3 regions of the Glutamicibacter nicotianae genome follow, and region 2 is predicted to be linked to each of the others. Evidence: riboswitches for the same ligand, from Rfam matches in the RefSeq annotation. Region 2 holds a riboswitch; each other region holds the start of a gene.
What was found. Region 2 has a riboswitch for thiamine pyrophosphate ahead of thiC (phosphomethylpyrimidine synthase ThiC). Riboswitches for the same ligand answer to the same signal wherever they lie in the genome.

Region 1: another riboswitch for thiamine pyrophosphate. It lies ahead of thiM (hydroxyethylthiazole kinase); the one in region 2 lies ahead of thiC (phosphomethylpyrimidine synthase ThiC).
Region 3: another riboswitch for thiamine pyrophosphate. It lies ahead of JOE62_RS13645 (ECF transporter S component); the one in region 2 lies ahead of thiC (phosphomethylpyrimidine synthase ThiC).

What each region holds. Positions count from the first base shown of each region.
Region 1 is NZ_JAFBCH010000001.1:313,825-323,811, reverse strand. It holds gene JOE62_RS01635 (hypothetical protein) at 1-1,416, shown strand, start outside; gene JOE62_RS01630 (GntR family transcriptional regulator) at 1,413-1,781, shown strand; TPP riboswitch at 1,816-1,910, shown strand; gene thiM (hydroxyethylthiazole kinase) at 1,900-2,694, shown strand; gene thiE (thiamine phosphate synthase) at 2,687-3,328, shown strand; gene thiD (bifunctional hydroxymethylpyrimidine kinase/phosphomethylpyrimidine kinase) at 3,325-4,749, shown strand; gene JOE62_RS01610 (uracil-xanthine permease family protein) at 4,776-6,059, shown strand; gene JOE62_RS01605 (sugar porter family MFS transporter) at 6,276-7,682, shown strand; gene JOE62_RS16580 (HAD-IA family hydrolase) at 7,770-9,987, opposite strand, start outside.
Region 2 is NZ_JAFBCH010000001.1:2,707,409-2,717,395, forward strand. It holds gene JOE62_RS12930 (DUF2797 domain-containing protein) at 1-543, opposite strand, end outside; gene JOE62_RS12935 (GTP pyrophosphokinase) at 783-1,559, shown strand; tRNA gene JOE62_RS12940 (tRNA-Met) at 1,652-1,728, opposite strand; tRNA gene JOE62_RS12945 (tRNA-Thr) at 1,776-1,847, opposite strand; tRNA gene JOE62_RS12950 (tRNA-Thr) at 2,378-2,449, shown strand; TPP riboswitch at 2,726-2,833, shown strand; gene thiC (phosphomethylpyrimidine synthase ThiC) at 2,830-4,572, shown strand; gene JOE62_RS12960 (DEAD/DEAH box helicase) at 4,661-6,556, opposite strand; gene JOE62_RS12965 (hypothetical protein) at 6,865-7,281, shown strand; gene JOE62_RS12970 (cystathionine gamma-synthase) at 7,372-8,529, opposite strand; gene JOE62_RS12975 (pyridoxal-phosphate dependent enzyme) at 8,557-9,921, opposite strand.
Region 3 is NZ_JAFBCH010000001.1:2,862,914-2,872,900, reverse strand. It holds gene JOE62_RS13680 (Na+/H+ antiporter subunit A) at 219-3,188, shown strand; gene JOE62_RS13675 (Na(+)/H(+) antiporter subunit C) at 3,185-3,634, shown strand; gene JOE62_RS13670 (Na+/H+ antiporter subunit D) at 3,631-5,232, shown strand; gene JOE62_RS13665 (Na+/H+ antiporter subunit E) at 5,244-5,870, shown strand; gene JOE62_RS13660 (MrpF/PhaF family protein) at 5,873-6,139, shown strand; gene mnhG (monovalent cation/H(+) antiporter subunit G) at 6,139-6,540, shown strand; gene JOE62_RS13650 (DUF4235 domain-containing protein) at 6,601-6,852, opposite strand; TPP riboswitch at 6,928-7,048, shown strand; gene JOE62_RS13645 (ECF transporter S component) at 7,111-7,719, shown strand; gene JOE62_RS13640 (ATP-binding cassette domain-containing protein) at 7,716-9,987, shown strand, end outside.

The DNA of each region.
Region 1 (9,987 bases), 2.4 Mb from region 2:
TCGCACTCATTCTGGTGCGCATTGATCGCATTCTTCGCTTCGACTTCGTGGGATCTGCCTGAGACGTGGCGCATTCCTATGAACGGGACCGATTCGAGTTCGGTTTTCGCTGCAGCTCTCTCGCCGGGAATCTGGATTCTTCTCGTTTACCTCATTGGCTTGTTCACCTGGCCCAAGGAACTCCAGCCGGTGCGCACCGCCTCACTTGAGGCGCGCACCCTGGCGACGCCGTTCCCGAGGTCCCTGGGGATTTTCGTCGCGCTGTTGCTTCTGGCCGCGGTGGGATTGCTGTGGCCGGCCTCCCGCGTCGAAGGGAGCGTTGGCATCCCGGAGTCGGAAACCACTATGTTCGATTCTGATGGCAGCTACTCCTACACCTCTGCGGGCCCAACCGATGGCCTGCTGCCCGGAAACCAAATGCTCCCGGTCTTCATCGTGGCTCTGGCAGGTATCGTCGTGGCCGCCGGAGTGATTGCAGCAGTGATCCTGAACCGGCGCCCCTTGGCCGGCATCACCGCCGAAGACAACCAGGCCTTGCGCACGGTATGGCTCAACCGGTTGCTGCGCAATACCGGTATCGTGCTGCTGGCATTTTGCGTATCGGTGGCCAATTACTCGCAAGGCTATTCAACCGGTGGACCGTACGAGTTATTGAACTATGGCGCCCTTGCGGTGGCTCTTACGCTGTTCTTCTGGGGCCCGCGCACCACATTCTCGGCTCACTCCACCATCAGGGAACGGACCGCCTTCTCGCGCTTGCGAGATCAGCTCTTCGCATTGCAATACACCACGGCTACCCTTGCATTGCTCGCCGTTGCCATCGGCTGGTCATTCCTGCCCGTGGATGAGGAATTCCGGATGCCGACCAATGAACGAACTACGTGGATCCTGGTGCTCTTTGCCGGTGCGGCATTGCTCTACATCGTGCTCAATACGCTGTATCTGGGCTACGCCAGCAAGGTGCCTCGGCAGGCGAGTGCAGCACCAAAGCATCATGCACCCCTGCCCTTGTGGTCCTACATCGCCGCTGGCTTGCTGGTTGCCATCTGCGCTTACCTGCTATTGGATCCACCGCTGGAGACGCTTTGGGGGTTCGCTCCTCCGAACCGGGGACTAGTCATCGGGCTGTTGCTGCTGCTTGCGGCGGCGCATATGGGCTTCACCTGGTCCTGCCGCCGGGCGACTATTCCCTGGGCCGTCTCGCCAGCTGAAGAAATCTGGTATCGGCGGGTTCTGGAGCTGCGGTCAATGCGCGTTGCCACCAGCGCTGTGCTTGCCATGCTGCTGATTGGCTACGGCTTCCCAGCAGGCCTGGGGCTGTTTGCACTTCTGGTCTTCGTTGTCCCAGCGGTGATTTTCCTGGAGCGTCCTGGTACCGCGATGGTGCGTGCACAGCAGCCGACAGCAGCATCATGAGCACGCAAATCAGTATCGACCTCGCGGCGGCCACTGCACCCTACGAGCAGATCCGCTTGCAGATCGCCTCGCTGATCACCCTGGGAGAATTGCCCGCAGGCAGCAAGCTGCCCACCGTGCGCGCACTGGCCACCGACCTCGGCGTTGCTGCCGGAACGGTAGCGCGCGCCTACAAGGAACTGGAAGCCGAAGGTCTGATCACCTCCCGGCGGCGAGCCGGCACAGTGGTCAACGAACGGCTTCGGCCGGTGGATGCCAGCGAAGACTTGCTGGCCGCGGTGGATCACCTCTGGTCGCTGGCGGCCGCCCAGCAGGTCGATGCGGCCACGCTCAAGGCCTTGGTGGCGCGGCGCGAGCGTAAGTAACTTGTCCTTGGAACCGCTTGTGCGTACGCTCTATGGCAGTGACACGGGGTGTCGGAACAACCGACTGAGATGAGACCCGTTGAACCTGATCTAGTTCACGCTAGCGGAGGGATGTCGCATGGCTTTGCATGCAGTTGCCCAAGAATACCGGCAACAATCACCTTTGGTTTTCTGCCTGACCAACACCGTCGTAGCAAATTTCACCGCCAATGCCCTGCTGGCATCCGGCGCGTCCCCGGCCATGACGGATCTGCCCGGAGAGGCCGGCCCCTTCGCAAAGGCGGCTTCCGCCGTCTTGGTGAATCTGGGAACTCCGAGCACCGAGCAGCTGGCCGCCATGGAAGAAGCCGTGCAATCGGCGAGCGCAGCAGGCACCCCATGGATCCTTGATCCGGTGGCGGTCGGCGCCCTGCCGGTGCGCACGGATTTCGCGCGGCGCATTGCCCGGCAACGCCCGGCCCTGATTCGCGGCAACGCCTCGGAAATCCTGGCCCTGGCCGGACGGCAATCGGCTTCACGCGGTGTAGATGCCTTGGATGACGTCTCTGCCGCCTTGGCGGCTGGACGCGAGCTGGCCGAGCGGCATGACTGCGTGGTGGCCATTTCCGGCCAGTCCGATGCCATCATCGATGCCACGCGGACGGTCCTGGTGCACACCAACGGAATCGGCTTGACGCGGATCACCGGCGGCGGTTGCGCGTTGGGCGCGTTCTGCGCCGGCATGATTGCGGTCCACGATGACCCGTTCGAGGCCGCCATCGCGGCCCACGGCTTCTACGGGCTGGCCGCTGAAAAGGCCCTGGAGAACAGCACAGGTCCGGGCAGCTTCGCCGTCGCATTCATTGATGCGCTGTCCGCAACCGATCCAGAAGAACTTAAGACTTTGAAGCACGAGGAACTGAACCATGCATAATTACGGAGCCTACCTGGTAGCCAATACTGCCAGCTGCACCCCGCGCAGCACCCTGGAAGTGATCGAAGGCGCCGTCGCCGGAGGAATCCAGTGGATCCAGCTGCGCGCCAAGGATGAAACCGCCCGGGAATTCTTCGAGCTGGCCTGCGCGGCCGCCAAGCTCACCGAGGGCAAGGCCCAGTTGCTGATCAATGACCGCATCGATGTCTACCTCGCGGCGCGGGCTGCCGGCGCAGCCGTGAACGGCATCCATATCGGGCAAAAGGATGTGCCGGTGCAGTTGGCCCGGCAGATCATCGGCGAAGGTATCATCGGACTGAGCGCTTCCAGCGATGAGCAACTGGCCCAGGCGAACAAGGACGCCGCGGTCATCGACTATCTCGGTGTGGGGGCCGTCCGCGCCACCCCGACGAAGAAGGACCATCCCACTCCCCTGGGCCTCGACGGCTTTGCGCGTGCCACGACGCTGGCCTCACTGCCCTGCGTGGCAATCGGTGCCATTACCCACGAGGACGCGGCGGCCATCCGTGCCGGCGGCGGAGCGGGCATGGCAGTGGTCCGCGCCATCTGCAATGCAGAGGATCCGCAGCAGGCCAGCGCGCAGCTCGTTTCGGCATGGGAGGCCGCCAAATGAACATCTTGTCCATCGCAGGATCCGATCCTTCCGGTGGCGCCGGAATCCAGGCGGATCTGAAGGCCATTGCCGCCAACGGCGGCTACGGAATGTGCGTGATCACCGCCTTGACCGCGCAGAACACCCATGGGGTGTCCGGAGTGCAGGCGATCAGCGGCGATTTCGTCCTCGCCCAGCTTGAAGCCATCAGCGCGGATATCCGCATCGATGCAATCAAGATCGGGATGCTCGCCAACGCCGAGGTGATCCGCGCAGTCACCGGCTGGCTGGAAACCGTGGATGCTCCGGTAGTCCTGGACCCGGTCATGGTGGCCACCAGCGGAGACCGCCTGCTCGATGGCGAAGCGGCGCTCGATTCGCTGCTGGACCGGGCCACGGTGATCACCCCGAACCTGCTGGAACTGGCCAGCCTGCTGCGCGAGCCGGTAGCCGCATCATGGGACGAGGTGCTGCGCCAGGCCCAGCGCCTGGCGGCCAAGCACGATGCCCTGGTGCTGGCCAAGGGCGGGCATCTGGCCGGGGCGGTCTGCCCCGACGCGCTGGTAGCAGCGGACGGGGTGCGCTGCGAGCTGCACGGTGCGCGCCATGCCACCAAGAACACCCACGGCACCGGCTGTACCCTCTCCAGCGCCCTGGCCACCCGCTTCGCTGCCACCGGAGACTGGACCGCCGCGTTGGAGCAGTCCAAGGCGTATCTGTCAGCGGCAATTGCGGCGGCCGACCAGCTGCAGGTGGGCAGCGGGCACGGCCCGGTCAACCACTTCGCCGGGTTCTTCGCCGGCGCTGATCCGATGGCCGGCTGGTGGGAGGACATCGCGGGCCTGCGCGCGGGCATCGACGAGCTGGCGTTCATCATGCAGCTGGCCGACGGCAGCCTGGAACGCGAGAAGTTCGAGTACTACCTGGCCCAGGACGCCCTGTACCTGCAGCGCTACGCCCAGGTGCTCGCGCAGGCCAGCGCGCTGGCCCCGGACCTGGATGCGCAGCGCTTCTGGGCCAACGGCGCCGGTCAGATCCTCGAGGGCGAGCTGCAGCTGCACCGCAGCCACCTGGTGGAAGGGCTGGCGAACCCTTCGGCGACCACGCTGAACTACGTGAACCACCTGTCCTCCTGCACCGGGAGCTATGCGGAGCTGATCGCCGCAATCCTGCCGTGCTACTGGCTCTACCAGGACATCGGCAAGCGGCTGGCGGCGGCTAACCATGCCGGGCACCCCTACGGCGACTGGCTGGAGACCTATTCCTCCCCGGAATTCGACGAGGCCACCGCCCAGGCGATCGAGATGGTGCGCACCGCGTGGACGCTGGCCGACCCGGCGCTGCGAGAGAAAATGCGCCAGGCGTTCCTGCGTTCCAGCGAGCACGAGCTGGCGTTCTTCGCGCAGGCCCACGAGAACCGAGTAGAATTCTCTACGGCCTGAAACCCGCAGGGCCGGGAAGGGGAATCATGAGTTGGAGCATCCACGGCAACGGCAAGACCATCACCGAAGGCGAGGTAGTTGCCCCGGATGAGCGGCTGCATTGGCCGCAGACCGTTTCCATCGGCGCCCAGCACATCCTGGCGATGTTCGGCGCCACCATCCTGGTTCCGACGCTGACCGGATTCCCGGTGACCACCACCTTGCTGTTCACCGGCTTGGCCACCATCATCTTCCTGCTGATGACCAGGAACAAGGTGCCCAGCTACCTGGGTTCCTCCTTTGCCCTGATCGCCCCGGTGGTCGCGACCACCGGGTCGCACAGCATGTCCGGCGCCCTGGGCGGCATCGTGATGACCGGCGTGCTGCTGTTTATCGTCGGGCTGATCGTGCAGAAGACCGGCACCGGCTGGATCCATACCCTGATGCCGCCGGTGGTCATGGGCACCATCGTTGCGCTGATCGGCCTGAACCTGGCCAGCGCCACCCTGGCCCCGATGAAGGACTTCCCGCTGACCACCTTCCTGACGGTGATCTTCACCGTGGTGGCCACGGTGGCCTTCAAGGGCCTGCTGGGCCGGCTCTCGATCCTTGTCGGCTTGGTCTGCGGCTACCTGGTGGCGCTGGCCCAGGGCCAGGTGGACTTCTCCAAGGTGGGCGACGCCGCATGGTTCGGCTTGCCCGAGTTCCACACCCCGACCTTCCATTTCGATACCGCGCTGATGTTCCTGCCTGCGGTCTTCGTGCTGATCGCCGAGAATATCGGCCATGTGCGCACCGTGGGCGTGATGACCGGCCGCGACCTGTCGGCGTTCAACGGACGGGCGCTGATGGCTGATGGCGCCGCCAGCGTGCTCGCCGGTTTTGGCGGCGGCTCGGCGACCACCACCTACGCCGAGAACATCGGCGTCATGGCCGCCTCGCGCGTGTACTCCACCGCCGCCTACTGGATCGCCGCGATCGTGGCCATGTCCCTGGCCTTCCTGCCGAAGTTCGGCGCCTTGATCGGAACTATTCCGGTAGGCGTGATCGGCGGCCTGGGCATCGTGCTCTACGGCATGATCGGCATCGTCGGCGCGCGCCTGTGGATCGAAGCGAAGGTGGACTTCGGCAATCCGATCAACCTGATGACCGCGGGCACCGGCCTGATCATCGCAATCGCGGTGACCAGCGAAATCGCTTTCGGCCAGTTCCAGCTCGGCGGCATCGCCCTGGGCTCGATCGCCACCCTGGTGGTCTTCCACCTGATGAGTGCCGTGGCCAAGCTGCGCGGCAACGACTTGGCCGACGCGCATAAGAGCGCGAAAATCTAGCAAGAAATATTTCGGCAGGCCGGCAGTGCGCGTTAGCGCACTGCCGGCCTGCTTTTTAGCGCAGGAATTCCCCTGCTGGTCAGGCGTGAAACAAAACGGTTGTTCAGGCCACGCAAAACGTTAAAGTAAGGAATCCTTCCAAATTGTGATTGATCTCCCAAGAAAATTCGGAAAATCTGGATTCTGCGGCGCTCGAATCCGATAGCATGGCACATTGTGACTGCGACAACACCAGACGGAAAACTCTCCGCGCGACTCATCTTCATCGCCCTCGGTGCTGCCTTGGGCGGGTTCGTTTTCGGATATGACTCATCAATCGTCAACGGCACCGTGGACGCCGTCGAGCACGAATTCGGGCTCAACGCGGTAACCATCGGCTTCACCGTTTCCTGCGCCCTGCTCGGCGCGGCACTGGGAGCATGGGTGGCCGGCATGGTCTCCGAACGCGTGGGACGCGTGCGCACCATGCTCATCGCCTCCATCCTGCTGGCCGCATCGGCCCTCGGCTGCGGCCTGTCCTTCGGCGTGGCCGACCTGATCATCTGGCGCATCGTCGGCGGCATCGGCGTGGGCTTCGCCTCGGTGATCGCCCCTGCCTACATCGCCGAGGTCTCCCCCGCCGCGCACCGCGGACGCCTTGGCACCATGCAGCAGATGGCCATCGTGCTGGGCATCTTCGTGGCCTTCCTGGTCAGCGCGATGCTGGTCTTCGTGATGGGCTCGGCAGATGCCATCGGCCTATTCGGCTTGGCCGCCTGGCGCTGGATGTACCTGTCGCTGCTGGTTCCAGCGGCGCTCTACGGCCTGCTCTCGCTGCGACTTCCGGAATCCCCGCGCTATCTGGTCGAGCGCGGCCGCTATGTCGAGGCAGCTGCCGTGCTGACCCGCGATATGGGCATGAAGGCCGGAGCCGATACCGAGAAGAAGATCGAGGAGATCCGCGCCACCGTGCACATCGAGCGGCGCCAGGCTTTCAAGGACCTGCTGGGACGCTTCGGCTTCCACCCGCTGGTGTGGGTCGGCATCCTGCTCTCGGTCTTCCAGCAGTTCGTCGGCATCAACGTGATCTTCTACTACTCCACCACGCTGTGGAAGTCCGTCGGCTTTGCCGAATCGGACTCCTTCACGATTTCGCTGATCACCTCGGTGACCAACGTGGTGGCAACCATCGTGGCTGTCCTGCTGATCGACGTTCTGGGACGTAAACTCCTACTGACCATCGGCTCGGCCTTTATGACCCTGTCTTTGGGCATGATGGCAGTGGCCTTCGCTCAGTCCGTCACCATCGACGGTGCGGTATCCCTGCCAGGTAACTGGGGCATCGTTGCTCTGATCTCGGCCAACCTGTTCGTAGTCGGCTTCGGCGCCACCTGGGGCCCGGCCGTATGGGTATTGCTCGGCGAAATCTTCCCGAACTCCATCCGCGCCATGGCGCTGGGTGTGGCTGCTGCAGCCCAGTGGATTGCCAACTTCATTGTCTCCACCACCTTCCCGGCCCTGGCCGATGCCGGCTTGGCTCTGGCTTATGGCATTTATGCGGTCTTCGCGCTGCTCTCCTTGCTCTTCGTGATCTTCATGGTCAAGGAAACCAAGGGGCGCCAGCTGGAGGAGATGACCCTCTAGGCATCCCCTGGAGGCGAACCGTGCGCGTCGCGCAGCAGGAGGCAAGAACCCAAACCGGGTTCTTGCCTCCTTTGCATTCCGCGCTGCCTACCAGGCCTTGTTGGGCACCTCCGCGCCGGCCTCCCGTTGCAGCGAGAGCACATGCTCCAGGCTTGGCCTGCCTTCCAGCAGCGGGCCCTGTCCGGCGAGCGCAACGCTGATAGCTTGCCCTGGCTGCAGGTCGACCTGCTGGCCGCGCACCCAGATCGGACGCGAGAATTCCCCATGCAGGGTGAACTCGATGGCTTCGGGGCGCAAGCATACGGAAATCCGCATGCCCCGCCACCCCAGGTTGAAACGCAGGGCCCGGAATCTCTCCGGGAGCCGCGGATCGAAGCGCAGCCGGTCGTCATCGTCGCGCAGCCCAGCAAAGCCGTAGACCAGCGCCGACCAGACCCCGCCGGTCGACGCCACGTGCACGCCGTCAGCGGTGTTGCCGTGCAGGTTCTGGAGATCCACGTTCAGCGCATGCTCGAAGTACTCCCAGGCGAGATCCCGGTACCCCACTTCCGCGGCGAGGATCGACTGCACCGTGGCAGAGAGCGTCGAGTCTCCCGTGGTCAGCGGATCGTAGTAGTTGAAATCGGCGAGCTTCTGGTCGTCAGTGAAATCACTGGACCGCAGCCAGAGGGCCAGCACCGCGTCGGCCTGCTTGATCACCTGGAAGCGGTAGATCACCAACGGGTGGTAGTGCAGCAGCAACGGCCGCTTATCCGCACCGGTATTAGCCAGGTCCCAGACTTCGCGGTTCAGGAAGTGCTCGTCCTGCGGGTGGATTCCTACAGCTTCCGAATACGGGATATGCATGCAGTCGGCAGCCTTGAGCCACAGCGCGAGCTCCTCGTCTTCCAGCGTGTGCCGGCTGGCCAGTTCCGCATACTCCCGCGGATGCTCCTGGGCCATTTCGGAGAGCAGCTGGGCGCTGCGGCGCAGATTGAAGCGCGCCATGACATTGGTGTAGAGGTTGTCGTTGACCACCGCCGTGTACTCATCGGGCCCGGTGACCCCATGGATGTGGAAGCTCTCGTTGCCCTGCTCGCCGCGCCAGAACCCCAGCGAAGCCCACATGCGCGCAGTGCCCACGAGGATCTCGGCCCCGCCGGCCAGCAGGAATTCGTCGTCCTCCATGACCCCGAGGTACCGGTTGAGCGAATACACCACGTCGGCGTTGATATGGTACTGCGCCGTGCCCGCCGGATAATAGGCGCTGGCTTCCTCGCCGTTGATCGTGCGCCAGGGGAAGAGCAGCCCTTCCTCGTTCATGGTCCACGCCCGCCGGGTCGCTGCCGGAATCATCGAGACCCTGGCGCGCAGCGTATTGCGCGCCCATTGCTGGTTCGTGTAGGTCAAGAACGGCATCACATAGATCTCGGTATCCCAGAAGTAATGCCCGGAATAGCCGTTGCCGCTCACGCCCTTGGCGCTGATGCCCAGTCCGTCGGCCCGGCCGGCGGCCTGGGCGAGCTGGAACAGGTTCCAGCGGATTTTGCGCTGCAGCTCGGGCTCATCGGTATCCACCTGCACATCGCTGCGTTCCCAGTAATCAGCCATGAAGCGGCGCTGGGCGCGGAAGTGCTCATCGATCCCCAACGGCACCAGATGCTCCAAGGCCCGCTCCGAACGCAGGAGCATCTCCTGGGCAGGATGGCGCCGCGAGGAGTGGTAGACCGCGAACTTGGAAACGCGCACGCCTTGCCCGGCGTCCAGCCTGGCGCTGATCACTTCATCCGCGCGGTCATCGCGTACCTTGCGGTCCACGGACAGTTCTGCCTGCGTCCCGCCGGTGGCTGACACCTCGTGCTGGACCATTGCCGCTACCGACATCCCCGATCCGAGGACCTCGTAGGAGACGCCCAGCCGCGGCCCATCGCTGTGGATGCCGGCAGGGTGCAGCGGATTGGCACGGACCGTCTCGCTTTTGCGCGGGTCAACGGGGCCCAAGGCATCGGCTTCCTGCGGGGACGCCACCTGGCGGCTGGAAGGATACCCGATCACCGAGGACTGGATCAGCACCTGGGCCGGGGCATCAAGCAGGCGCACATGCACGTCCTGCAGCGCCAGATGGCGATCGGTGAAGGAGATCATCGAGCGCGCGGTGACGGCCACGCGGTGGCCTTCTGCAGTTCGCCACAGGGTGTGCGCTGTCAGCGTCCCGTCAAGGAAATCCAAGCGCAGTTCGTCACGAACCATCTCGGTGCGGCCGACTTCCAGGGCCTCGTCATTGATGAAGACGCGCATGGTGCGGAAATCCGGGGCGCTGATCATG
Region 2 (9,987 bases):
CTGCCGCACCTGCTGGCTCAGGCCCACATGCTCGGTAACCAGGTCTTCGATCACCCGGATGGCCGCCCCGTCAGTGGCGCGGGCGACATAGCGCGCAATGACTGCGCCCTGCTGCGCCAGCCGTGTCCATTTGCTCTGGGCCGAGGTGGTGCCGACCTTGGTCACTCCGTGGGCGAAGCTGGCGATATACAAGAAGTGCGGCTGTTCCAGGTACTTGCGTAGGCCTTCGGGGGCTTCGCCGGTCTTGTGGAAATGGTGCATGAACTTCGACTGGTCCAGCCGGCGGCAGCTCTCGCATTGGGTGCCGGTGCGCAGGGCCTTGTTCTTGGGGCATGTCAGCGTATTGCGCGAGCCGTCGGCGTTCATCGTGATGTAGCCCAGGCAGAACTTCAGTTCTCCGATCTCCAGGGCCAGTGAACGCCCCGCTTCCAGGTACTCGGTCCCCCAGGTTTCGCCGCTGCGCAGCCGGAGCATCGGAGCGGGTTCGTGTTCTGCGAAGCTGATGCCGTGGCATAGCTGCCGGGTAGCTGAAGCGAATTCCATCAGGACCTTTCTGAAGTTTCACCTCCAACGATAGTTCACTGCAGAGGGCCAGGTCCGGTGGGCAGGTTGGCCGATTCGCAAAGTCCGAAAGTTAGCTGGACGAATTCCCGTTTGGTTCTGGCCTAATTCTTAGGAGATGCCCTTAGGCTGAAACTGCACCGGAAACGTACCGCGGACCGGGCCACAATCTGTTGAGGTGATCCAGGATTTCAGTCCCATTTGATGACGAGACGCGTGCAGTGGCAATCACGGCTGCTGGAACTACCCCGTCCCCGGCCGAGTTGCAGCGATTGACGAAGGCCTTCCACCACGATTTCCAGCGCTTCATGATGGAATACCAGTTTGCGGTGGACGAAGTGCTGACCAAGGTCTCGATCTTGCGTGAAGAGTTCTTGTACTTGCACAAATACAATCCAATCGAGCACGTCAGCTCCCGGGTGAAAACTCCGGAGAGCATCATGCGCAAGGTTGCCCGCCGGGCCATCGCGCCGTCCCTTACTGCCATACGCGAGAACATCAGCGATATTGCGGGTGTGCGCATTACCTGCAGTTTCGTCAAGGACATCTATAAGGTCCTGAACACCTTGACCGCTCAAAATGACCTGAAGGTCATCCAGATCAAGGATTACATCAAGAACCCGAAGCCAAGCGGCTATAAAAGTGTCCATGCAATTGTGCAAATTCCGGTCTTCTTATCCGACGGCCCTGTCGACGTCGTAGTGGAGTTGCAAATCCGCACGATCGCCCAGGATTTCTGGGCAAGCCTGGAGCATAAAATTTTCTACAAGTACGAGGGGGAGGTTCCAGAACATCTAGTACAGGAGCTCGCCGATGCGGCAGCTGTTGCAACGAAACTCGATATGCAAATGCAACGCTTGCATACCGAAGTACACGGCCATGATGCCAATGATGCAGCAGGACAAGAGACGAATTTCGATACGAAGGCCTTCCAGGGACTGCTCTCGCTGGCACAGCAAGCCAGCACAAGGAGCCCTGAAAAGGGTGCGGACAACTAAGCGTTATTGGCTTCGAAACGACGGGTCCCTGAAGACCGCTTCGAACCCGGAAACCAAAAAAGATCCTCAGCCGAAGCCGAGGATCTTTGATTTGGTAGCGGCGCCGGGACTCGATCCCGGGACCTCACGATTATGAGTCGTGCGCTCTAACCAGCTGAGCTACGCCGCCACAAGTGAGAAACAATCCAGTAGAAGCCAAGAAAGCTTCTCACTCAGAGCCCCCTGCCGGAATCGATCCGGCGACCTCGTTCTTACCAAGAACGCGCTCTACCACTGAGCTAAGGGGGCAACGAGTAAATACTCTACACGCATTTCCCGGCAAAGAAAAATCGGCAAACCGACCTGGAAAACACCCCGAAATTTCCATAAAACCACTAGTCAAATTGAGATTAGCCACTCACCATAGACCTTCAAGGACGAAGACTGGGACAAAAGGCGCTCGGGTGACGATGCTCACTGAGGTGTCCCTTGTGGTCAATCGCGGATTCGACCAGACTCGCAGGATAAGATCCCGCGACACTTTCCCTCGTGGCAGAACCACAGACCTCCCACGCAAAACACAGGAGGCTCAACTCCCCCAGTCCCTCGACCCTGGGATTATGGATTGCCTGGAAGGGCATCTGGCATCCGGTGCGCGGAGTCGCCACAACGCGCCGCGAAAGTAATCCAGGAAGCATGAAGCAAGCTCTCACGCGCACGGAATTCACCTAGGCAACCCGACTCCCATTTCCGTCTTGATTAGGAATATTGTGACGTCAGCAACAAATCCCCGGGGGATTTTGCAAACCTCGAAAACCTGTGTAAAGTATTTACCTGTTGCCCCCTTAGCTCAGTGGTAGAGCGCGTTCTTGGTAAGAACGAGGTCGCCGGATCGATTCCGGCAGGGGGCTCGCAATGAGAGAAGCAATCTGATTCCAGATTGCTTCTCTTTTCGTTTATCTGCCGCTCTTAGTGCCCCATCGCGCGGCCATCGCCTCAGCCTTCGCCCGCGCTGCTTCGCCAGTCTTCTGCCACGCCGTCTTCCCCAGATTCCCGATTCGCGCTGCAAGAGGCTGATCGCTTGTACAAGCTAGCTCCTGCCGCCGGGCCAGTGCCCGCATCCTGAATTGCTGTCACCCTTCTGACCACTGGATTTGCGTTTCCTCCTCCCAAGCGTGCTATGTTGTTCGCGACCACACGGGTGCCCTGGCAAGGGCTGAGATCGGGCTATCGCCGTCCGCGACCGTTGAACCTGTCCGGGTCATGCCGGCGAAGGAAGTGAGTTTCCCCAGTGGAACAATTTGAACAGCACCCTGCCCACACCCTTGCCTACCGCGAATCTGCGGGAATTTCTGTTCCCGTCACGCAGATCCATCTGGCAGACTCTCCCAATGGAAAGCCCAACGAGCCGCTGTCGGTGTATCGGACCAGCGGACCGGGAAGCGAACCGACCCAGGGCTTGCCGCCCTTCCGCGAGCAATGGATCCTGGAGCGCGGGGATGTGGAGGCTTACGCAGGCCGCGAGCGCAATCTGCACGACGACGGGCGCTCGGCGGTCCGCCGCGGCACGGCCAGCGCGGAATGGGCTGGACGTTCAGCCCCTCCGCTGCGGGCCGTTGGCGGAGCGCGCGTAACGCAGATGCACTATGCACGTGCCGGGATCATCACCCCGGAAATGCGCTATGTGGCGCTGCGCGAGGAATGCGATGTAGAACTGGTGCGCAGCGAGCTCGCGGCCGGACGAGCCATCATCCCGGCGAACATCAACCACCCGGAATCCGAGCCGATGATCATCGGCAAGGCGTTCCTGGTCAAGATCAATGCGAATATCGGCAACTCGGCGGTGACCAGCTCCATCGCAGAAGAGGTCTCCAAGCTCCAATGGGCCGCCAAATGGGGTGCCGACACGGTGATGGACCTGTCCACCGGAGATGACATCCACACCACCCGAGAATGGATCATCCGCAACTCCCCCGTGCCCATCGGCACCGTGCCGATCTACCAGGCGCTGGAGAAGGTCAATGGCGAAGCCAACAAGCTGACCTGGGAGATCTTCCGCGACACTGTCATCGAGCAGTGCGAGCAGGGCGTGGACTACATGACCATCCATGCTGGCGTGCTGCTGCGCTACATCCCACTGACCGCCAACCGGGTTACCGGCATGGTTTCACGCGGCGGGTCCATCATGGCCGGATGGTGCCTGGCGCACCACCAGGAGAATTTCCTCTACACCCACTTCGATGAGCTGTGCGAGATATTCGCGCAGTACGACGTCGCCTTCTCGCTGGGCGACGGGCTGCGCCCGGGCTCCATTGCGGACGCAAACGACGCAGCCCAGTTCGCCGAGCTGGACACGCTGGCCGAGTTGACCAAGCGCGCCTGGCACTACGACGTGCAGGTGATGGTCGAGGGACCGGGGCATATCCCGTTCCATCTGGTGCGCGAGAATGTGGAGCGCCAGCAGGAATTGTGCGACGGGGCCCCGTTCTACACCTTGGGCCCGCTGGTCACCGACATCGCGCCGGGCTACGACCACATCACCAGCGCCATCGGTGCCACGGAGATCGCCCGCTACGGTACCGCAATGCTCTGCTATGTCACGCCCAAGGAGCATCTGGGGCTGCCCAACCGGGATGACGTGAAGACCGGCGTGATCACCTACAAGATCGCGGCTCACGCGGCAGATCTGGCCAAGGGGCATCCGGGTGCCACGGCCCGTGATGATGCGCTGAGCAAGGCTCGTTTCGAATTCCGCTGGAATGACCAGTTCGCGTTATCCCTAGACCCGGTCACCGCGCAGGAATTCCATGACGAGACTCTGCCGGCCGAGCCGGCGAAGACCGCACACTTCTGTTCCATGTGCGGGCCGAAATTCTGCTCCATGCGCATTTCCCAGGACATCCGCGACGAATACGGCTCGGCCGAGGCACAAGCGGCCTTGGCCGGGATGGCGCAGAAGAGCCGGCAGTTCCTGGAAAGCGGCGGCACGGTCTATCTCGGGGATGAGATTCCGGTAGGGACCCCTGCCGAATAATTAGCCCGGCATGCGATAACGCCCTTGGAGCAAGCTTTCGGCTTGCCCCAAGGGCGTTATCCAGTGCTACTCAGCTGTAGCTGCAGGCTTAGTAGTCGCGACGTCCACCGCTGCGGTTCGATTCGCTGTAGCGGTCCTTGCCGCCGCGTCCGCCACCGAATCCGCCACGGCCGCCATTGCGTCCGCCACCGAATCCACCACGGCCGCCATTGCGTCCGCCACCGTAGCCGCCACGGCTACCACGGAAACCTCCGCGGTCGCCATCGTCATCACGGCGCGGGCTGCGGCCATTGTCGAGCTGGAGATCGATGGCTTCGCCGCCGATGCGCGTCTTGGAAAGTGCACGCCACTGGTCCTTGCTCAGCTCTGCTGGCAGCTCCACCAGGGTGTGGTCCGATCGGATGTCGATGCCGCCGATTTCCGAAGAATCGAAGCCGCCCTCGTTGGCCAGTGCGCCAACGATCGAGCCTGGCTGAACGCGGTTGCGGCGGCCAACTGCCAGACGGTACATGGCGTTGCCCTCGGCAGCGGTCTTGCGGGCACGTGGACCGCGCTCACCGCGTTCGCCACGCTCCGGGCGATCCATGCGGGCCTTCTTCGCAGGCGACATGACCGGCTCGGTCATCAGCAGCGGGCGTCCGCCCTGGGCCATCAAAGCCAGTGCAGCCGCGATTTCGAGGTGGTCCAGGTCCTCGTGCTCGGCAGCGAACTTCTCCACGATCTCGCGGAAAGTAGTCAGGTCCTGGCCGCTGATGGTCTTGTCGATGCGGTCGGTGAACTTCTGGATGCGGCGGTCGTTGACCGAATCCAGCGACGGCAGCTGCATCTGGGTCACCGGCTGGCGGGTCGCCTTCTCGATGGCACGCAGCAGGTACTTCTCGCGCGGGGTCATGAACAGGATTGCGTCGCCCTTGCGGCCGGCACGGCCGGTGCGGCCGATGCGGTGCACGTAGGACTCGGTGTCATGCGGGATGTCGAAGTTGATCACGTGCGAAATTCGCTCGACGTCCAGGCCGCGGGCTGCCACGTCGGTAGCCACCAGGATGTCGATCTTGCCCGAGCGCAGGTTCTCGACGGTGCGCTCGCGCTGCTGCTGCGGGATGTCGCCGTTGATGGCGGCGGCGGTGAAGCCGCGGGCCTTGAGCTTGTCGGCCAGGTCTTCGGTAGCCATCTTGGTGCGCACGAAGGTGATCACGCCGTCGAATTCCTCGGATTCGAGGATGCGGGTCATGGCGTCAAGCTTGTGCGCGCCCATGACCTGCAGGAAGCGCTGGGTGATGTTGGTACCGGTGGACTGCTTGGACTTCACGGCAACTTCCTGCGGGTTGCGCAGGTATTCAGAGGCGATGCGGCGGATGGTGCGCGGCATGGTGGCCGAGAACAGGGCAACCTGCTTCTCTTCCGGAGTCGCTTCGAGGATCTTGTCGACCTCTTCGGCAAAGCCCATGCGCAGCATTTCATCGGCCTCGTCCAGCACCACGTACTGCAGGTTCGACAGGTCGAGGGAACCCTTGTTGATATGGTCGATCACACGGCCTGGGGTGCCCACGACTACCTGTGCGCCACGGCGCAGGCCGTTGAGCTGCGGGCCGTATGGGGAGCCGCCGTACACTGGCAGAACGGTGAAGTTCGGCAGGTACTTGGCGTAGGAGGTGAAGGCCTCGGCGACCTGGAGGGCCAGCTCGCGGGTTGGAGCCAAGACCAGGATCTGCGGGGTCTTGGCTGGGCCATTGGTGTCAGCCAGTTCGGCCATGCGGGACAGGGCAGGCAGTGCGAAAGCAGCGGTCTTGCCGGTACCGGTCTGGGCCAGGCCGACAACGTCGCGGCCTTCGAGGAGCAGTGGAATGGTCGCTGCCTGGATTGGCGATGGCTTCTCGTAGCCAAGGTCGGCAAGCGATGCAAGCACGCGGGCATCCAGGCCAAGCTCGGAGAAGAGCACGGTTGGCTCTTCCGGGGTCTGGTTGTCGTTGGTGTTTACGGGCATGTCAGAAGACACGAAGAATTACCTCATTCGTTTGGGGATAGGCCTTGGCCGTCCCCAAAGAAACGACGTATAGGCTGCACAGTCAGATACAAGTCACGCTCATCAAGCGCTCCCCTATGACATAAAGACCCGCACACACTTTGCGGAAAATACAACACGAGAAGGCTCCAACCTCAAAAATTGGGCTGGATGCGAGAGGGATACCCTGATGTTCGCGAACACTTAATGCTAGCTTGAACGGCACTGAGTTGTCAGTGTCGAAGCCGTGTGAGATCGGGCACCGCGACAGAGCACGTAGGGTTAAGCACGTGAAGAAACCTCTTTTTCCAAGGCGTCCCAATGAGCCCACCCCCGGCGGACTGTTCGTCGCCCAAATGCTCTGGTTCCTGGCCGGAGTGCTTTTTCTCGGCTTTGGCGGCTTCCTGGCCTATGAGCAGAGCCGGGATTCCACACTGGATTTCGGCAGCATTGCGCTGATGGTCTTTTTCGCCGCAGCGGGCATCGCCTGCGGCGTGCTGGGATACCGGCTGTTCACCGGCGACCGGGCAGCGCGCGCCCAGCTGTCCTGGCTGGGACTGATTGCCGCACTGCCGCTGCTGCTGCGGTTCGGACGCTACTCGCTGCTGGCGGCCATCATCATGTTCAGCGTGGTGCTGATGTGGATGCCGGCGAGCAACAGGTACTTCAAGATCGTCGATCCCAAGCCGGCCAAGCGCCGCCGGTAGCCGAACCGGAACCCGGTTCAATGCACGAAAGACCTGGGTTCTGCTGCCCTTGGCGGGCAGCAGAACCCAGGTCCTTTGCGTTATGCGCATTTACAGGTTGGTGAAGGCCTTCTCCAGATCTTCGATCAGATCTGCCGGATCCTCGATGCCGACCGACAGGCGCAGCAGGTTCACTGGCACTGCCAGCTCGGTGCCCTTCACCGAAGCGTGGGTCATCTCCGATGGATAGTTCATCAGCGACTCGATGCCACCCAGGGATTCAGCCAGGGTGAACAGCTTGGTGCTCTCGGCAATCTTGCGGGCCGCCGATTCCCCGCCCTTGAACTGGACGGAGACCATGCCGCCGAAGCCGGACATCTGCTTCTTGGCGATCTCGTGGCCCGGGTGGTCTTCGAAGCCCGGATAGAGCACGCGCTCGACTTCGCTGCGTTCGCGCAACCACCCGGCAACCTGTGCGGCGTTCTCCGAGTGGGTGCGCATGCGCACGCCCAGAGTCTTCAGGCCGCGGGTGGTCAAGAACGCATCCATTGGGCCCGAAACAGCGCCCACTGCGAACTGGATGAAGCCGATCTTCTCGGCCAGCTCGGCGTCCTTGACGATCACCGCACCGCCCACCACGTCGGAGTGGCCGCCAATGTACTTGGTGGTCGAGTGCACCACGATGTCTGCACCCAGTGTCAACGGCTGCTGCAGGAACGGGCTGGCGAAGGTGTTATCCACGACCAGCAGTGCGCCGGCGGCGTGGGCAATCTGAGCGACCTTGGCGATGTCGGTGATCTTCATCATCGGGTTGGACGGGGTTTCCACCCACACCAGCTTCGCCTTGTTCTTCTCGATGGCAGCGGCCAGGGCCGCCTCGTCACCCATGTCCACCGGGGTGTTGCCGATGCCCCATGCACCCAGGACGCGGTCAATCAGGCGGAAGGTTCCGCCGTAGGCGTCGTTGCCCAGCACGATGTGGTCGCCCGGGCGCAGGATTGCGCGGATCAGCGAATCCTCGGCGGCCAGGCCCGAGCTGAAGGAGAAAGCGTGGTTGCCGAATTCGGCGCCGGCCAGCTGCGCCTGCAGCGAGTCGCGGGTCGGGTTGGTGCCGCGGCCGTACTCGTAGCCGTTGCGCAGGCCGCCAATGCCGTCCTGCGCGTAGGTGGACGAGAAGTGCAGCGGCGGAACTACCGCGCCGGTAACCGGTTCGAATTCCTGGCCCGCGTGGACAAAGCGGGTGTTTGCGCCCTGATGGTTTTCAGTCATCGATATCAATCCTTTGTGGTGAAGTCTCTAGCGGGTGGTGTAGGCCAGAAGGTCGGCTGCGGTGGCCGCGGCAATCACTTCGCCGCCCTTGGTCAGCAGCACGGCCGGGTGGCTCTTGAGCAAGTCTTGCGCATGCTCCGGGGTGTCTGCGGTGCCAATGAATGGCATTGCCAGGTCGCCCAGATCTGCCAGCGTGCTGGTTGGTTCTGCACCGGCCAACAGCGCGTCGGTGATGTCGCTGGCACCGATTACGCCGCGGATCTCGCCGATTCGCGCAGGCAGTGGTGCAGTGGCTACGACCAGCGCGTCATCGCCCTGCTCGCGCAGCGCCTTGGCCGCCTCGGCCAGGGTAGTGTCCAATGGCACTGTCGCGGTGCCTTGCTTGGCCAGCGCCTCGCCGATGAAGTCCAGCGCGGAGTATTCATCGGTGGTGAAACCCTGGTCCAGCATCCACTGGTCGTTGAAGATCTTGGCCAGGTAGCCGCGGCCGCCATCCGGTGCGATCACGACAACCACGTCGTCTTCGCCCAGATCCTTGGCGACGCGCAACGCGGCGACGACAGCCATGCCCGAGGAACCACCCAGCAGCAGGCCCTCTTCCTTGGCCAGACGGCGGGTCATCTCAAATGCTTCGGCATCGGTGACCGGCTCCACGGCATCCGGCACCGAGGGGTCATAGTTTCCCGGCCACATGTCTTCGCCGACGCCTTCGACAAAGTAGGGGCGTCCGGTGCCGCCGGAGTAGACCGAGCCATCCGGGTCAGCGGCGATGATCTTCACCGGGCCGGAAGCGCGGTCAGCGGAGATCTGCTTGAGGTAGCGTCCGGTGCCGGTGATGGTGCCGCCGGTTCCTGCGCTGATGACCGCATGGGTCAGCTTGCCGTCGGTGTCATTCCAGATTTCCGGGCCGGTGGTCTCGAAGTGGCTGTCAGGCGCTCCCGGGTTGGAGAACTGGTCGGGCTTGTATGCGCCATCGATTTCGGTGACCAGGCGGTCGGATACGCCGTAGTAGGACTCGGGGGAATCCGGAGCCACCGCGGTTGGGGTAACTACTACCTTGGCACCGTAGGCGCGCAGCACGTCGCGCTTTTCCTCGCCGACCTTATCGGGGGTGACGAAAATGGTGTTGTAGCCCTTGAGCTGGCCTACCATCGCCAGGCCGACGCCGGTGTTGCCGCTGGTCGGTTCCACGATGGTTCCACCAGGCTTGAGCTGGCCGGATTCCTCGGCACGCTCGACCATTTTCAATGCGATACGGTCCTTGATGGAACCGCCCGGATTCAGGTACTCGAGCTTCACCAGTACGGTGGCTGTGATCCCGTCGGTGACTCGGTTGAGCTTCACCAAAGGGGTATTGCCGATCAGGTCTAGAACTGTGGACGCATACTTCATGTCAAGAACTTTACCGGCGGATGTCATACATGTCGTTCCGAGGCGTAGCGAAACGTCACGCAGTGG
Region 3 (9,987 bases), 160 kb from region 2:
CGTACCGGCAACTGGTAATCAGGAAATGAATAGGAACGAATTTTTAGAGAAAATCGAGCGATTCAGAAAATCAGCTGATTGCGGAAAACGCGGGGAACATTCCTTAAACGACACATTCCTGCAATGGCAGGCAGCTGCTGGCTGATAAAATTACAGATGCAGACGCTTTTTGCGGCGTTCTGGATACTCTGCCCACCACCAGCCGACAGAGGAAATGCGTGCTAATAATTCTCACTGCGCTGTTTGTGACCGCTCTTTTATGCCCACTGATATTCAGGGCCCTGAAGCGTAACGGTTTCTACGTTGTGGCGGTCGTTCCTGCAGTGGGATTCATTTGGTTGCTGACCCGCATGCCTGCGGTGCTTTCCGCTGACAATTCACTGGCCAATGGTGCGCCGAATGCGCCGCCATCAGTTCAGATGGAATGGATTCCCGGGCTGAACATCGCCCTGAATTTCCGCATGGATTCCTTGGCCGCGACAATCCTGCTGCTGATCCTGGGCGTGGGCGCGCTGGTGCTGTTCTATTGCGCCCGCTACTTCAAGAATGATGATCCGCAGATCGGCGGCTTCGCGGCGAAGATGGTAGCTTTCGCCGGGGCCATGACCGGCCTGGTGACGGCAGATGACATCATCATCATGTTCATTTTCTGGGAAATCACCAGTGTCCTTTCCTACTTGCTGATCGGTTTCAGCCAGGCCCTGATCACCGCGCGCCGTTCGGCCATGAACGCGCTGATCATCACGACCCTCGGCGGTCTGGTGATGCTCGCCGGCATCCTGATGCTCGGCGCGGCGGCCGGCAGCTACCAGCTGTCGGAAATCCTGGCGTCAGCCGATGCGCTGGTGGCGATGGGGACCTTCACCGATGTTGCGGTGGCACTGATCATCGTTGGGGCGATCTCCAAGTCGGCCCTGGTGCCCTTCCACTTCTGGCTGCCCGGGGCCATGGCGGCCCCGACTCCGGTCTCCGCGTACCTGCACGCGGCGGCCATGGTCAAGGCCGGCGTCTACCTGATCGCGCGCCTGGCCCCCGGCTTTGCCGAGACCGCGCTGTGGGCACCCATGACCGTCGGCATCGGCATTCTGACCATGCTCATCGGAGGATACCGGGCGCTCAAGCAATACGACCTCAAGCTGATCCTCGCGTTCGGCACGGTCTCGCAACTGGGCTTCATCATCGCGGTCTTCGGCTTCGGCACCCACGAAGCCGCCTTCGCGGCACTGGCCATGACGCTGGCGCACGGACTGTTCAAGGCGACGCTGTTCTTGAGCGTGGGCATCATCGACCACAACACCGGTACGCGTGATATCCGCAAGCTCACCGGTTTGGGCCGGGTCATGCCGATCCTGGCCACGACCACCGGCATTGCCGCCGCCTCCATGGCCGGCGTGCCGCTGCTGTTCGGCTTTGTCGCCAAGGAAGCTATCTACGAGGCAGTCCTGCACCTGGATACCGGGTGGTCGCTGGCGGCGCTCATCGGCCTCCTGCTCGGCGCGGCGCTGACCATGGCCTATTCGCTGCGCTTCTTCTTCGGCGCGTTCGGCGTGAAGAAGAAGAAGCTGCCTGCGCTGCAGTGCAAGGCCCCGACGCTGATCTTCCTGGCCCCCTTGCTGGTTCTGTCGGCGGCAACGCTGTTCCTGGGGCTCTACCCGCAGCTGGTGGAGCCGTTGGCCATCCACTGGTCGGCCGCGCAGGGCGGACCGGGCAAGATGCACTTGCTGCCCTTCGCCGGCTTCAACGCGGCCCTCGGGCTGAGTGCCATTTCCGTGGGCCTGGGCCTCTGCTTCTTCTGGCTGCGCCACCGCACCGACACCGGCGCCCCGCTGCGCCGGATGATCACCTCAGCCGAGGAAATCTATCGCATGTCGGTGAACGTGCTGGACAAGGTGGCCATTTGGATCACCGGTCGCACCCAGCGTGGTTCGCTGTCCTTTTACCTGGGCGTCATCCTGGCCGTGGTACTGGTGATTCCGCTGGCCATCGCGCTGACCGTCTACACCCCGTGGCCGACGAACTGGATCATTGCCGACCATCCGGCGCAGCTGCTGATCGGTGCGGTGATCATCGCCGGTGCGGTGGTTGCCATTACCGCGCCGAAGCGCTTCATGGCGGTGCTGATGGTTTCGGTAACCGGCTATGGCATGGTCGCGATCTTCGCCCTGCAAGGTGCCCCCGACCTGGCACTGACCCAGCTGCTGGTGGAGACCATCGTGCTGGTCTCCTTCGTGCTCGCCCTGCGTGCCTTGCCCAAGCGGCTGTGGGTAGGACTGACCAAGATCAAATGGGGCCGGGCGATCCTGGCGATCTCACTGGCCTTGACGGTCGTCTACATCGCCATCGCGATGATGGCCGCGCGCACCGAGGCACGCATTTCCCTGGCTTGGCCCGATCTGGCCTACTACGACGGATTCGGCAAGAACATCGTCAACGTGGCCCTGGTGGATATGCGCGTGTGGGATACCTTCGGCGAAATTACCGTGCTGGCGGCGGCAGCCACCGGTGTGGCGTCGCTGATCTTCGCCGGACGAAGCTTCGGCAACCGGGTACGCGCCCACCACGTGGCTCCGGGCAGCATCGACGCCGGCTCCGAAGCCATCGGCACCAAGGACTCGAAGGAAACCGAACTGCGCATCGCCCGGCGTTTCGCTTCCAGCTCCAACCAGGACTGGCTCATGGCCGGCAACACGCTCGTCGCTGAACGCCGCTCGATTATTTTCGAAGTTGTCACCCGGCTGATGTTCCACACCGTGCTGATCATGTCGGTGTACACGCTGCTGACCGGGCACAACACCCCAGGCGGCGGCTTTGCCGGCGGGCTGATTGCCGGTTTGGCGCTGACCATCCGCTACCTGGCCGGAGGCCGCGTGGAACTGTCCGAGTCGATGCGCATCGCTCCGGGCATGCTGATTGGCGGCGGCATTGCGCTGGCCGGCCTGGCCGGCATCGTGCCGCTGCTGCTGGGCGATGGAATCTTCACCACTTATGCCCTGGAATTCTGGTTCTTCGGCGAGCATAAGTTCGTTTCCTCAACGATTTTCGATATTGGAGTGTATCTGGTGGTCCTTGGCCTCGTGCAGGATGTGCTGCGTTCCCTGGGCAGCGAAATCGATTCGCTGTCCGAAGGCCGCAGCCCGGTGGACCGCCACGATGAAATCCAGGCATCACGGACAGGAGTTGGCCGATGAGCGTGAATATCACCTTCCTCGTCGTCACCGGCGTGCTGCTGGCTGCCGGCTTCTACCTTGTGCTCGAACGCACACTGACCCGCGTGCTGCTGGGCATCATGCTGCTGGGCAACGGCATCAACCTGCTGCTCCTCACCAGTGGCGGCCGCAAGGGAGCGGCACCGCTGTTCAACCCCGACCTGCCTGCGGACGAGTATTCCGATCCGCTGCCGCAGGCGCTGATCCTCACAGCGATCGTGATTACCTTCGCGGTGACCGCGTTCCTGCTCGCGATGATCTACCGGTCCTGGACCTTGACCAGCGCCGATGAGCTCACCGATGACACCGAAGATATCAAGGTGTCCCAGAAGACCGCCTACGACGAGGAAGAGGACTCGCCGGTAGCTGAGGACACGACCGAATTCGTCGATGAAGAAGGCCGCCCAGTGCGCGAGGGGGAAGAGTGAATTTCCTGGATCTAGCCCCGTTGGCTGTGGTGCTGCCGATCTTCGGCGCCGGTGCCGCGTTCCTGGCCCGCCGCCAGGTCCGCATGCAGCGCCTGATCACTATCGGCATCCTCACCCTGACCCTGGTGCTCGAAGCCGGGATGCTCGCCGCCGTGTGGGGCGGGGAAAGCTACGCCATCCACATTGGCGGCTGGGACTCGCCTTTCGGCATCGCGCTGATGGTCGACGGGTTCAGCTCGTTCATGCTGCTGGTATCCACGGTTGTTTCGCTCGCCGTGCTGCTCTTCGCCACCAGCCAGGGCCTGGCCGATGGCGATGAGCCCGGACCGGTGTCGATTTTCCATCCGGCCTACCTGATCCTGCTCGCCGGCGTGTCCAACGCCTTCCTGGCAGCCGACCTCTTCAACCTGTATGTCGGATTCGAAATCCTGCTCACCGCCAGCTATGTGCTGCTGACTCTGGGCGGCACCGCTGAACGCATCCGCGCCGGCACCACCTATGTGGTGGTATCGGTGGTCTCCTCGGTGATCTTCCTGATGGCCATCGCGATGATCTACGCGGCCACCGGCACGGTGAACATGGCAGACCTCGCGGTGAAGCTGCCTGAATTGGGCCAGGGCCCGCAGCTGATCCTGCATGTGCTGCTGCTGATCGCCTTCGGCATCAAGGCCGCGGTCTTCCCGCTGTCGCTGTGGCTTCCGGACTCCTACCCGACCGCGCCGGCACCGGTCACCGCTGTGTTCGCCGGGCTGCTGACCAAGGTGGGCGTCTACGCGATCGTCCGCACCGAAACCCTGCTCTTCCCGGGCGGCTCGGTCAACGCCGGCCTGCTGGTGGTGTCCGCGCTGACCATGGTCATCGGCATCCTCGGTGCGCTGGCGCAGACGGACTTCAAGCGCATGCTCTCCTTCACGCTGACCAGCCACATCGGCTACCTGATCTTCGGCGTGGCAGTGGGCGGGCCGCTGGCCATCGCCGCGACCATCTACTATGTCGGCCACCACATCATCGTGCAGACCTCGCTGTTCATGGTGGCGGGCCTGATCGAACGCCGTGCCGGCAGCTCGAATGTCACCCGGCTCGGTTCGCTGGCCAAGCTGTCCCCGGCGCTCTCCCTGCTCTTCTTCATCCCGGCCATCAACCTGGGCGGCATCCCGCCATTCTCCGGGTTCCTGGGCAAGTTCGGGCTGCTGCATGCTGCCGCGCAGGACGCCGACCCGCTGACCTGGGTCGTGATCGGCGCCGGGCTGCTGACCAGCCTGCTGACCCTGCTGGCGATCATCCGCGTGTGGGCCCGCGTGTTCTGGCGCCGTGCCGCCGATGCCGAGGTGCCAAACCAGGAGCTGGTGGCCGAAGCGACGCAGGTCGCCGACGAGACGCTGGCCGGCGGCGCGCAGAACCCGCGCCTGGGCTTGAAGCTGGCCAAGCAGTTGGAAGCCGACTCCTTGCCCTGGGGCATGCGCTATGCCACCGGTTCGCTGGTGCTGGCGGGCATCGCCCTGACCGTCTTTGCCGGGCCGATCTTCGAATTCTGCGAGCGGGTGGCCGCTGAGCTGATCGCACGCGAACCATATATCAGCTCGATCTTGCCATTCTGATTGGAGGGATGATGCCGAACAAGAACTTTGAACCGCGCGACCAGCGCATCGATGATGCGCTGGATACCTCCGGCGTGCGCCACCGTGCGACACTCAAGCAGGAGTGGCCGCTCCTGCTGCTGCTGCTCTTCGTCTGGGGCGCCCTCTGGCAGGACTTCTCGCTGGCGAACATGATCTTCGGGGCGGTCATTGCCCTGGTGATCGTGAACCTGTTCCCGCTGCCGCCGGTAGTCCTTTCGGGCCGGATCAACCTCTGGTACTGCGTGAAGCTGTTCATCTGGTTCCTCGGACAGGTTGTCGCGGCCAGCGTCCACGTGGCCTGGCTGGCGGTGGCACGCGGAAAGAGCACCCGCAGCGCGATCATCGCCGTCCCGCTGCGCACCGGCTCGGACCTGATCGTGATGACCGTGGGCCACATGCTCACGCTGATCCCCGGATCCTTCGTGATCGACGTGGACCGCAGCTCCTCGACCCTGTACCTGCACTACATCAACATCCAGTCTCAGGAGGATGTGGAGAAGGCACGGGCAGCTATCCGGGACATCGAACGCCGGCTGATCATGGCCATCGGCAGCCGTGACGAGTACGAGGCGATCAAGAGCGAATGCGGACCGGACTTCGTCGCGAGGAAGGGATAAACATGCTGGATATCGTCATCTGGATCTGCGGCATCATGCTCGGGCTGGGCGCCATCGCCTGCCTGATCCGGGTTGCCAAGGGGCCATCAATCCTTGACAGGGTGCTTGCCCTGGACGTGATGCTGCTGATCATCTCCGCCGCCCTGTGCCTGGAGATGGTGCTGCACGAGCACACCGACTACATGCTGTTCGTGGTTGCCGCGTGCATGCTCGGCTTCATCGGCTCTGTGACCGTCTCGCGCTTCGTCTCGGATCAGAGGAATGCCTAATGGAACTCTTCCTCGATATCCTCGTCGCCATCCTGCTGATCCTCGGCTGCCTGATGTCCTTGATCGCAGGCATCGGCTTGCTGACCTTCCCGGACATGCTCACCCGCATGCATGCGGCCACCAAGCCGCAGGTGCTCGGCTTCCTGCTGATCTTCGCCGGGTTGGCCATCTACCTGCGCAGCTGGGCGGTCATCCCGGTCCTCGCGTTGGCTTGGGGCATGCAGCTGCTGACAGCGCCGGTTTCCGCCCACATGATCGGCCGTTCCGGCTACCGCACCAAGCACGCGGCCAAGGAAACCCTGTTCTCCGATGAGCTCAGCCTTGTGGTCAACAGGGTCAATGGCTCACCGCCCACCGGAGCAACACCGATGTCCAAGGCCGAAGGGCCAGAGGACAAGTAATGCGAAAAGAGCGGGAGCAGTTCAGCTGAACTGCTCCCGCTCTCGGCTTGCCGCCGAAGCCTATTTGGTGAACTTGGCAACAACCTTGTTGGCGCTGCGGTCGGCCACGGTCTGCATGATCGCTGCCACCAGGGCCGAGACGATCGCGAAGCCCAATGCGCGGCGGAAGGACGCTTCAGCCGCTTCCTCGGTGCCCTTGCGTGGCGCCTTGCTGCCGGTTGCCTTCAACCAAATGAAATCAACCAGCTTACCACCGAGCATGCCCGCGCCAACGGTGATGCCGGTAGTGACAAGTTTCTGCACTTTATCCATTTTTTCCTCGCGATCAAGCTCGTGACACATCGTTCCTCTGCCCAGCATACCTGCGGTATGGTGGGGGAGCAGTAATTATTCCGACAGGGGAGCGTCAGACTTCTACGAAGTCGCAGGACGCTGAGAGTGCGATGGATCGCAGACCCTCGAACCTGCCCCGGCTAGTACCGGCGAAGGAAGTCGAGCATCTCGGATGCGGATAGGCGCAGCATGCCCTCATTCCGTGCATCCCCCCTCCTTTCCACAGGAGGACCAACAATGAACGAAACAATTTCGAAGCATCGTACCGGCTGGCGTGTCGTCGATATCGTCGTGGCATCGGTGATCGCCGTGGCTTCAGGAGTCATTTTCTGGGCATGGAGTGCCGGCTACGGCCTGTTTTCGCTGGCCTTCGCGGCTTTCCCTCCAGCTACCGCGCTGCTCACCGGCATGTGGCTGTTCCCCGCGGTGCTCGGCGCATTGATTATCCGCAAGCCTGGCGCCGCGATCTACTGCGAGATGCTGGCCGCCGTGGTTGAAGCGCTGCTCGGCTCGCACTACGGGTTGACCGTGCTGATCTCCGGCCTGGTCCAGGGCCTGGGCGCGGAGCTGGTCTTCGCGGCATTCCGCTACCGCAAGTGGAACCTGGGCGTGGCACTTCTGGCAGGCCTGTCCTCCGGCCTGTTCGCCGGCGTTACCGAGGCATACATCCTGGCCTACTACGTCGAGTACACCGCCGGGATGAAGATCTTCCACGTGATCGCCACCGGAGTTTCCGGTCTGGTCATCGCCGGGCTGCTGTCCTGGCTGGCCACGCGCGGACTGGCGAAGACCGGTGCCCTGAGCGCACTGGCGAGCCGGCGTGCGCACCTGGAAACCGCAAAATGAGTTCAGTTGCCAATTCCGATGCCGCCTCGCTGACCCAGCGCGGAGCGTCAATCACCGCAACTGGTTTCGGCTGGCAGCACTCGGAGCGGCAGGAACCTGCCATCTCGGGGCTGGATCTGCAGATCCACGCCGGTGAAAAGGTGCTGTTGCTCGGTCCATCCGGTGCCGGCAAGTCGACGTTGCTGCATGCAATGGCCGGGCTGCTGGAAGCCGATGAGGATCAGCAGCTTGCCGGACAGCTGCTGATTGATGGCAACGATGCGTTCAGCCGGAGCCACCCGGTGGGCTTGATGCAGCAGGACCCGGAAACCCAGGTCGTGCAAAGCAGGGTCGCCGATGATGTGGCCTTCGGAGCGGAGAACCTCGGGATGGATCCGGGCGTGATCCGCCAGCGGATCCCCGAAGTGCTGGACGCGGTCGGATTGGGCGCGCTGTCCTTCGACCACCGCACCCAGCAGCTCTCCGGCGGGCAGAAGCAGCGCTTGGCCCTGGCTGGCATCCTGGCCATGGAACCCGGCCTCATGCTGCTCGATGAACCGACCGCCAACGTGGACCCGCAGAGCATCGGGCCGTTGCGCGATGCGGTGCTGAACGCCGCGAAGCTATCCGGTGCCACGCTGGTTGTGGTCGAGCATCGGCTCGAAGCCTGGGCAGAGCATATGGACCGGGTTATCGTGCTGGAACCGGGCGGGGGAGTCGCGCACGACCTGGATCCGCGTCAGCTGTACACCGAAGAACCCGTGCGCCAGGAGCTGGCTGCCGCCGGGCTATGGGTTCCCGGATATGTTCCGCAGGTGGCACCGGCCGAGAACCTTGCCGGAGCTATGCTGCTTGAAGCGCGGCAGCTGGTCTGCGCCCGCACGGCTACCGCGCCGCATACCCAGGCGGTGGATATGGAAGTGCAGGCGGGCACCGCCACGGTGATTCTCGGCGAGAACGGCGCCGGCAAATCGACGCTGGCCCTGGCCTTGGGCGGTTTGCTGGCCCCGGCCAGCGGTGAGCTGACGGCCACCGCGCAACTGGCCGACGGCCTGGGCAATTCCCCGTTTGCTTGGAAAGCCGGTGCACTGATCGGGCGGATCGGCTCGGTCTTCCAGGAGCCCGAACACCAGTTCGTGACGCAGAGCGTCCGCGAAGAGCTGGCTTTCGCACCCAGCCGTGCGCAGGCGAGCAGCGCCAACGCGCCGAAGTACGACCCGGCCCAGGTCCAGGCGCGCGTCGATGCGTTGCTTGAACGCTTGGGGTTGGCGCATTTGGCTGAGGCGAATCCGTTCACGCTCTCCGGCGGAGAGAAGCGCCGGCTGTCCGTGGCCACCGTTTTGGCAGCCGCGCCAGAGGTGCTGATCCTCGATGAGCCGACATTCGGGCAGGATGCGAACACCTGGCGGGAGCTGGCCGGGTTACTGGTCGAAGAGCTGCAGCAGGGCACTGCGATCATTGCAGTCACCCACGATGAGCATTTTGCCTCGGTGCTCCAGGCCAATCAGCTGGTGCTCGCTTCCGGCACCCCGGATGCTGATGCCCCGCGCCAAGGGCCGGTGCTCGATGCGCCGGTAGGGCACAGCTGGCTGGCGAAGATCAATCCGCTGGCCAAGCTGGGTGCGGTGGCCGCGGCAACGCTGCCGCTGATCACCACCTTGGATTGGGTCTCGGCACTGGTGATTATCCTGGCGACCGTGGTGTTCTTCCCGCTGGCCGGGCTGAGCCTGCTGAAATTCCTCAAGCGTGCGTGGCCGTTGCTGCTTGCCGGGATCTTCGCGGCCTGGGGCATTGCCCTGGTGGGCCAGGACAGCGGCATGGTGTACGCGCAATTCGGCGCCTTCAGCATCACCGAGGGATCGGTAGCCGGCGGCATAGCCACCGGACTGCGCGCCTTCGCACTGGCCATCCCGTGCATCTTGCTGCTGGCCACCACGAACCCCAGCGATTTGGGCGGGGCGCTGTCCCAGCAGCTGAAGGTCCCGCACCGGTTTGTGCTCGGGGCGCTGGCAGGCATGCGATTGCTTGGGCTGATGGTGGAAGAATTCACCACGCTCACCCTGGCCCGGCGTGCTCGCGGTGTCGGAAACTTCGGCACCGTGGGCCAGCGTATCAGGGCAACCCTCGGCCAGGTGCTGGCGTTGCTGGTGCAGGCGATACGCCGCGCCGGACGGCTGGCAACCACGATGGAGGCCAAGGGGTTCGGCACGGCCAAGCGCACCTGGATTCGCACGGCCACCTTCACCTGGCGTGATGGCATGGTGCTGGCAACCGGAATCCTGCTTGGCA